Regions from separate parts of the Agromyces mariniharenae genome, predicted to be linked through region 2. Evidence: predicted binding sites of a transcription regulator. Region 2 holds the regulator's gene; the other holds the start of a gene.
The links. The regulator LexA, encoded in region 2, represses DNA repair genes until DNA is damaged. The targets are predictions, from matches to a motif close to TCGAACANNTGTTCGA.
Positions count from the first base shown of each region.

Region 1: a site for LexA is predicted at 1,651-1,666, ahead of FYC51_RS05755 (HNH endonuclease signature motif containing protein). Genes of this name have one in related genera too.

Region 1 covers NZ_VSSB01000001.1:1,261,199-1,265,638, forward strand. The annotation lists gene FYC51_RS05735 (TadE/TadG family type IV pilus assembly protein) at 1-16, opposite strand, end outside; gene FYC51_RS05740 (Flp family type IVb pilin) at 79-306, opposite strand; gene FYC51_RS05745 (prepilin peptidase) at 548-1,198, opposite strand; gene FYC51_RS05750 (hypothetical protein) at 1,279-1,602, shown strand; gene FYC51_RS05755 (HNH endonuclease signature motif containing protein) at 1,732-3,477, shown strand; gene FYC51_RS05760 (FAD-dependent oxidoreductase) at 3,672-4,440, opposite strand, start outside.
Region 2 covers NZ_VSSB01000001.1:43,678-48,117, reverse strand. The annotation lists gene metE (5-methyltetrahydropteroyltriglutamate--homocysteine S-methyltransferase) at 1-664, shown strand, start outside; gene FYC51_RS00195 (alpha/beta fold hydrolase) at 803-1,564, shown strand; gene lexA (transcriptional repressor LexA) at 1,634-2,311, opposite strand; gene FYC51_RS00185 (LysM peptidoglycan-binding domain-containing protein) at 2,579-2,947, shown strand; gene FYC51_RS00180 (histidinol-phosphate transaminase) at 2,994-4,085, shown strand; gene hisB (imidazoleglycerol-phosphate dehydratase HisB) at 4,147-4,440, shown strand, end outside.

The sequences.
Region 1 (4,440 bases), 1.2 Mb from region 2:
CTCGAAGTCTCGACATGTCTTAAAACCCTCCAAGGCCGGGGGCGGACGCCGCCCCCGGCCAAGTCACAGATCGCCGGCTCAGGTGGCGGGGACGGCCGGACCGAGGGTCGGAACCGTGGCACCGTTGAGGGCCGTGCTGATGTCCCCGAAGAGGTTCTGGATGCCCGGGATGAGCAGGAACGCCGCGGCGATGAGCGCGAGCGACACCAGACCGATGATGAGGGCGTACTCGACCGCGGTCGCGCCTTCCTCTTCGCTGCGAACGGAGTTGAGACGCGCCTGGAGGCGCGAGTATGCCTTGAGCATTGCTGTGTCCTTCGGGTTTCAGGAGGTAAAAACGTGCCACTGGTGGGCACCAGCGGCTAAGCGAAGGTAACTGTGCGTATGCATACGTAGCCATGCCCCCGTTTGGGGGTACGAGCGGATATGCAGCACACGGACCTATGGGAAAGCACGGAAAACCGCGGATTCACCGAATCGTGGTCCCCCGGTCTGGGGGTACGTCGTTGTACCCCACCGGGGTTGACTCCGGAGGTTTCCGTCCGTTTCACCCTCCGACGATGAGCGCCGCGATCAACGCTCCCATCAGCATCGACGGCCCGAACGGGATCGACCCGCGGAGCGTCACGCGCCGAAGCAGCAGCGCCACGACGGCCACCAAGCCCCCCACCACGAATGCCGCCAGCAGGCCGATGAGCCACGTGCTCAGTCCGAACCATCCGAGCAGCAGGCCGATCACGAGCGCGAGCTTCACGTCCCCCATGCCCATCGACGACGGCGAGATGAGGGCGAGCACGAAGTACACGGCGAACATCGCCACCGACCCGATCGCCGCCCAGAGCAGCGCGATCCACTCCCCCGACACCCACGGCGGCGGCACCAGCAGCACCCCGACACCAGCGAGCGTCGGGAAGATCACCGCATTCGGAAGGCGCTTCTCGGCGAGGTCGACGAGCCCGAGCACGGTCGATGCCGCGGCGAACGCCAGGAGCGCGGGCAGGATCCACACGAAGCCGAACCGCAGTGCGAGCGCACCGAACGTGACGGCGGTGATCACGGCGCCGGCGACGCGGACGTTGCGCAGCGGCATCCGCTCGCCCTTCGTCGAACGCTGCGTCCACGCAGCGAGCGGCCACCACCCGAGCGCGGCCCCGACGATGGCCGCGACCACGGCGGTGGTCACGGTCTCGAACGGCATGATGTGCAGCGTAGCGGCTCGACCCATCGACAGCGTTCGCCGTGGCTGACACAGTGGAGGGACCACGCGGAGGGGACGAGATGAGCGCAGAGGTCGAGCAGGCATACGACGCGGTCACGCGCGAACTGCTGATGGACGAGGACTACGACGTCGACCTGACGCCCGACGGCCTGCTCGTGAAGGGGCGGCTGTTCGCCTTCCTCGACGGCGACGACCTGGTGGTCGAGCTGCCCGAGGCGCGGTCATCCGACCTGCGGGAGCGCGGGATCGCGGTGGCGTTCCACTCGACGAAGGGCGGCGACAGCCGAAACTGGGTGCGTGTCGCCGACCTGCAGCTCTGGTCGGAGCTGGCGCGGGAGGCGCACCAGTTCGTCGGCGAGCCGCCCGTGGGACATCAGTCGTAGAAGCACGTTCCGGCGAGACTGCCGGCGTCACCGCGGCCGCGGCGGTATTCGCATGTATGCTCGATATTCACTCGCCTCATTCCTCCACATCTTCGAACGAATGTCGGAGGATCATGCGAATATCGAAGCATGACGACGCAGGGCGACCAGGTGGCATCGCAGCCGCACGTCCTGGTCTCGGCGATCAGCGGCGGCGGGGCCCTGGGGCGCGTCGGTGAGGGGTTTCGAGAGCTCGTCGCAGCCTGGTTTCCGGCGTCGGATGCCGCGGCTGAGACGGATGCCGCCGCTGAAACGGATGCCACACCTGAGACGGATGCCACCGCTGAGACGGATGCCACACCTGAAGCGGATGCCGCTGCGACTCCATCCCGAGGTGCCGATGCCCTGAGTGACGATCAACTCGTCGAGGCGCTCAGGGCGATCGCTCGCCTCGAACGAGCGATCGAGGCGCTGAAGCTGCAGTGCTCCTCGGCGATCGCCAGGCGTTCGGCGGGCGAATCCCGGCACGACGGGCTCGCGGGTCGACACGGCTTCGCGACACCCGAGCGGTTCATCGCCGCCACCACCGGCGCGAGCACGTCCGAGACCACCAAGCTCATCGCGGTCGCCGCGGCCACCTCGACCCGCGAGTCGATCGGCGCGCTGCCCGCTCGAGGGCCGCGCTACGCACACGTCGCCGCGGCGATCTCCGCCGGAACCACCTCGGTCGAGGTCGCGCACCGCATCACCACGTTCCTCGACTCGCTGCGGCTCACGATCGACGCCGACCACCTCGAGCCCACCGAGCTGAAGCTGCTCGAGCGGGCCGGCGCCGTCGGCGTCGACGGCCTCGCTCGCTACTTCAAGCTCATCCGAGCACAGCTCGACAAGCCCGGCGTCGCAGCACGCGAAGACGAGCTGCACGCGCGACGGTCGCTTCGCATCTGGGAGGACCAGCACGGGCTCATCCACCTGCGCGGATGCTTCGATCCGGCCACGGCCGCACCGATCAAGCTCGCGGTCGAGACGCTCGTGTCCGCCGACCTCCATGCCGCACGCGACGCGAAGAGCCGACTCGCGGCTCGCGCTACGGCCGCCGCCTCAGCCGCGATCGGTGCATCGGATGCCGCGGCCCCGGGTTCGGCCCACGCCTCGGATGCCGCGGCCTCGGGTTCGGCCCACGCATCGGATGCCGCGGCCCCGGGTTCGGCCCACGCATCGGATGCCGCGGCCTCGGGCGTGACCAATGCATCGGATGCCACGGCGCCCGTGATTCCCCTGCCCGACGCGGCGGACCGGGCCCTCGTCGACACCCGCACTCTCGAGCAGATGACCGCCGACGCCCTCGCCGACCTCGCCCGACTCGCCATCACGGTCGAACAGGCGCCGCCGGCGCTCGCGTCCGCGACGGTTGTCGTGCGCATCGACAACGACGACCTCATGAGCGGGGTCGGCTTCGCGACCATCGACGACATCGACCAGCCGATCTCCACGACCACCGCCCTCGGCATCGCCGCCGGCGCGGGGCTCATCCCGATGGTCACCACCGGTGACGGCGAGGTGCTGCACCTGGGGCGCCGTCAGCGCCTCTTCACCAAGGCCCAACGCATCGCACTGGCCGAACGCGACGGCGGGTGCGCCCATCCCGATTGCGCTCGCCCGACCGCGCATACCCAGGCGCACCACATCCTGTGGTGGCTCGCACACAGCGGCCCGACCGACCTGTCGAACGGGGTCCTGCTCTGCGCGTTCCATCATTGGATGATCCATCACGACGGATGGCAGATCTTCATACGCGACGGCGCCGTCTGGTTCGTGCCGCCGCCGCACCTCGATCCCGAGCAGCGCCCACGACCGGGTCGCCGCGCTACACGCCTCGACCTGTTGGCCGCCTGAGGTGTCGCCCGCGCCGGCGCGCAGCGGTTTGGAAACGCCGCCGGCTCGCAGCGGGAGATTCCGCCGCCATCGCGGCCTGCACGTTGCGCCCGCCCGACGTCGCTGACGCCATCCGCCGCGCACGACACACCGATCGCCCCGACGCCGCACGACCACCCGCGCGTCGCTGCGCCGCAGCTCCGTTGCGCGACTCGCTACGCGACCTCGTCGCGCGAGATCTCGACCATCTCGTCGCGGGGCACGACCTTCACGCGCACCCGACCCTCGGCCGCGCCGAGCGCGAGCTCGTGCTCGTCGAGGCGGTGCCAGCCGTCGAGGTCGGTCCACTCGATCCCGCGCGACTCGAGCATCTCGATCACCGACTCCTCCGACGGCGACTCGGGGCGCCACCAGTTGCCGAGGTCGTTGATGAGGTGACGGATCGTCTCCATCGCGTCGGACTTCGTGTGCCCGATGAGGCCGACGGGTCCGCGCTTGATCCAGCCGGTCGCGTAGACGCCGTACATTTGGCGCGGATCGCCCGACTCCTTGTCACGGATGAGCACCTGGCCCTCGTGATTCGGGATCACGCCGAACTTCTTGTCGAACGGGATGCCCGGCAGCGGCGACCCGAAGTACCCGACCGCACGGTAGACGGCCTGCACGGGCAGCTCGCGGATCTCGCCCGTGCCGCGCACGCCTCCGGCGCCGTCGGGCTCGGTGCGCTCCCAGCGGATGGCGCCCACGCGACCGTTGCCGTCGGAGAGGATCTCGAGCGGCTTCGCGTAGAAGTGCAGGTGCAGGCGACGCGACGCCTGCCCGACCTCGCGCTGCCGCCACTGCTGCAGCACCTTGTCGATGACGAAGACCTGCTTGTTGCCCGAGACCGCGGCGCGCGCGGCATCGTCGTACTCGAAGTCCTCGTCGTAGACGATCATGTCGACGTCGCGCAGCTCGCCGAGCTCACGCAGCTCGAGGGGCGTG
Region 2 (4,440 bases):
GTCGCTCACCGAGAAGCCCGTGAAGGGCATGCTCACCGGGCCCGTGACGATCCTGGCGTGGTCGTTCGTGCGCGACGACCAGCCGCTCGGCGACACCGCCCGCCAGGTCGCGCTCGCCCTGCGCGACGAGATCGCCGACCTCGAGCAGGCCGGCATCCGCGTGATCCAGGTCGACGAGCCCGCGCTGCGCGAGCTCCTGCCGCTGAAGCTCGCCGACCAGCCGGCGTACCTCGACTGGTCGGTCGGCTCGTTCCGCCTGGCCACGGGCGGCGCGGCGTCGGCGACCCAGGTGCACACGCACCTCTGCTACTCGGAGTTCGGCGTGGTGATCGACGCGATCCGCAACCTCGACGCCGACGTCACGTCGATCGAGGCCGCGCGCAGCCGCATGGAGGTCGTCGACGACCTGTCGTCGAGCGGCTTCGACCACGGCATCGGGCCGGGCGTCTACGACATCCACTCGCCGCGCGTGCCGAGCGCCGCCGAGGTGCAGGCGCTCCTCGAGCGGGCCGTCGCCGAGATCCCCGCGTCGAAGCTGTGGGTCAACCCCGACTGCGGCCTGAAGACGCGCGGCTACGACGAGACGGTCGCCTCGCTCGAGCACATCATCGAGGCGACGCGCGCGGTGCGCGCCGAGCTCGCGGAGCCCGTGCTGGCCGAGTAGTCGGCATCGACGAAGGGGGCGGATGCCGCGGGCTCGCGGCATCCGCCCCTCGTCGTCTCGCACGCACACCGACGGGCTCGTGGCAACCCCTCGGCCGTCGTCGGGGGATTCCACAGGTGCGTCGCGTACGGTCGGCGCATGCGTCTCGCAGTGAACGAATCCGGCAGCGGCACGAAGACCGCCGTGCTCATCCACGGCATCATGTCGGATTCGCGAGCCTGGCACCGCGTCACCGCTGAACTGCACGAGCACGGCTTCCGCGTGCTCGCGGTCGACCTGGCCGGGCACGGGCGCAGCCCGCGTGCACGCCGGTACTCGCCGGCCGCCTGGGCGGACGACGTCGTCGAGACGCTGACGCCGCTGGTCGACGGTCCGCCCGACGTGGTCATGGGCCACTCGCTCGGCGGCCTCGTCGCGAGCCTCGTCGCCGACCGCATGGCGCCCCGGGCTGCGATCTACATCGACCCGGCCTTCTCGTTCCCCACCGGCATCCGCGGCTGGGCGTTCAAGGCGTTCTTCGCGGTCGCGCCGCGACCGAGGCGCTCGGCGCTCGTGCGCATGAACCCGAAGTGGAGCGCGGCCGACGTCGACATCGAGCTGGCCACCCTGCGGGACTGGGACCGACGGACGATCCTCGGCTTCGCCGACACCCGGCCGCTCGTGCCGCCGGCGCGGCTCGTCGCGCCGAGCCTCGTCGTGCTCGCGGAGAAGAGCCTGCTCATCACCGAGCGCGTCGCGGCGCAGCTGCGCCGGCAGGGCATGACCGTCGAGACCGTGGAGGGTACGGGCCACACCGTGTTCCGCGATGACCACGCCCGCTTCATGGACACGGTCGTCGGCTGGCTGCGCGGGGTGGCGAAGCCGCAGCCCCAGCCGGCAGCGGCGGTCGCCGCCGCCTGATCGCGCCGTCGCGGCATCCGTCGCGGTATCGGGCGCGAGCCCGGAATGCCACCGGCTCAGGTGCTGGGATCAGACCGTGCGCAGGACTGCCACGACCTTGCCGAGCACCTCGGCCTGGTCGCCGAGGATGGGCTCGAACGCGCTGTTGCGGGGGAGCAGCCAGGTATGGCCGTCGCGCTGACGGAACACCTTGACCGTCGCCTCGCCGTCGAGCATTGCGGCGACGATCTCGCCGTTCTCCGCCGTGCGCTGTGAGCGCACGACGACCCAGTCGCCGTCGCAGATGGCGGCGTCGATCATGGAGTCGCCGACGACCTTGAGGATGAAGAGCTCGCCCTTGCCGACGAGCTGGCGGGGGAGCGGGAACACCTCGTCGATCTGCTGCTCGGCCGTGATGGGGATGCCGGCGGCGATGCGCCCCACGAGCGGCACCATCGCGGCGTCGCCGACGGGGATGGGCTCACCGGCGGACGGCGCGCGATCGGCCGAACCGGGCAGCTCGATGAGCACCTCGAGGGCGCGCGGGCGGTTGGGGTCGCGACGCAGGTAGCCGGCCAGCTCGAGCTGGTTCAGCTGGTGCGTGACGCTGGAGAGCGACGAGAGCCCGACCGCGTCGCCGATCTCGCGCATGCTCGGCGGGTAGCCACGGCTCGACACCGAGCGCTGGATGACCTCGAGGATGGCGACCTGCTTGGCGCTGAGGCTCTTGCGGCGGCGCGCCCTGCCCTGGTCCCGCACGTCGTCGATGTCGGTGCTCAAGGTCTCCGCCCCTCGTTGCGGCCGCTCGCGACCGGATGTCGGTGGTCTCTGATCGACTGTGGTCGAACATTCGAAACTGTATCCGGCAGATGTCGGTGCGGCAAACATTCGTTCGAGTGTGTCGCGGAATCCGCGGGCGCATTCCGGCGAGTCGGGTGCTTGCAGCTTCGAACATTCGAAGATATATTCGGAACAGAGCTTCGCATCCGGCCCTCCCGGCCGAGGGTCGGATGCGACTCGTCCAGGAGGTGTGACATGAGCGCAGCGATCGTCCCGACCCGCACGATGACGGTGGAGTCGGCACCGCGCACGGCGACGCGGCTCCGACTCACGCGCCGGGGGCGCATCGTCTTCACCGCGCTGGCGTCCCTGCCGCTCGTCGTCTGGGCGCTCGTCACCGTCCTCGGTTCGGGTGGTGCAGCCGCCGACGGCGGCTCGTCGGCGCCGGCCTCCTCGTTCGAGTACGTCACGATCGGCCAGGGCGACTCGCTCTGGGCCATCGCCGAGTCGCTCGCGCCCGAGGGCGACCCGCGCGTCCTCATCGACGAGATCATCCGCCTCAACGGCCTCGACGACGCGGTCGTCGAGCCGGGGCAGCGGCTCGCCCTCCCGGTCGTCCCATGACGTCACGGCCGCGGGGCGCGCGTGAGCCCGTGGCTAGCATGGACGGGTGACGAGCCTCGACGACCTGCCCATCCGCGACGACCTGCGCGGGCGCACGCCCTACGGCGCGCCGCAGAAGTCGGTCCCGGTCGCGCTCAACGTCAACGAGAACACGCATCCGATCCCCGAGGACGTCGCGCACGACATCGTCGCCCGGGTCGCCGCGGCGATCCTCAGCCTCAATCGGTATCCCGACCGCGAGTTCACGGCGCTCCGACGCGCGCTCGCGGACTACCTCGGGCACGACCTCGACATCGACCGCATCTGGGCGGCGAACGGCTCGAACGAGGTGCTCCAGCACATCCTGCAGGCCTTCGGCGGACCCGGTCGCAGCGTGCTCGGCTTCGCCCCGACGTACTCCATGTACGGGCTGCTCGCGTCGGGCACCGGCACCGAGTGGATCACGGCCGGCCGCGACGACGAGTTCGAGCTCTCGCCCGAGACCGCCGTGGCCGCGGTGCGCGAGCACGACCCCGACATCGTGCTGCTCTGCGCACCGAACAACCCCACGGGCACGCCGCTCTCCCTCGAGACCATCACCGCGGTGGCGGATGCCGCGCGCGGCATCGTCGTGGTCGACGAGGCGTACATCGAGTTCGCCGATCCCGGCACCGCGAGCGCACTGACACTGCTCGAGGGCCGGCCCCGGCTGCTCGTGTCGCGCACCATGAGCAAGGCGTTCGCCTTCGCGGGCGCGCGGGTCGGCTACCTCGCCGCGGATCCCGCCGTCATCGACGCGCTCCGCCTCGTGCGCCTGCCGTACCACCTCTCGGCGCTGACGCAGGCCGCCGCGCTCGGCGCCCTGGCGCACTCGGACGAGATGCTCGCCATGGTCGGCGAGATCCGCGCGCAGCGCGAGCGGATCTCGACCGAGCTGGCCCGACTCGGCTTCCACCCCTATCGCAGCGGATCGAACTTCGTGCTCTTCGGCGGCGTCGACGACCCGCACGCCGTGTTCCAGGCGCTGCTCGACCGCGGCATCCTGATCCGCGAGATCGGCCTGCCCGGCTGCCTCCGCGTGACCGCGGGCACCGAGGCCGAGACGAGCGCGTTCCTCGAGGCGATCGCGGTCTTCGCGCCCGCCACCGCGGCCTCCTGACCCACGACCGGCGCACCTCGCGCCCCGACGAGCGCCCAGCGCGCCCGAATAGGATGACGACATGACCACTCCCGGCGCCCCGCGCACCGCACGCGTGCAGCGCGAGACGAGCGAGTCCAGCATCGACCTGTCGCTGAACCTCGACGGCTCGGGCAGTAGCGACATCGAGACCACGGTGCCGTTCTACGACCACCTGCTCACCGCGTTCGCGAAGCACTCGCTCACCGACCTCACCGTGCGCGCCCGCGGCGACATCGAGATCGACGTGCACCACACCGTGGAGGACGTCGGCATCGTGCTCGGCCAGGCGATCCGCGAGGCCCTCGACGACAAGCGGGGCATCTCCCGCTACGGC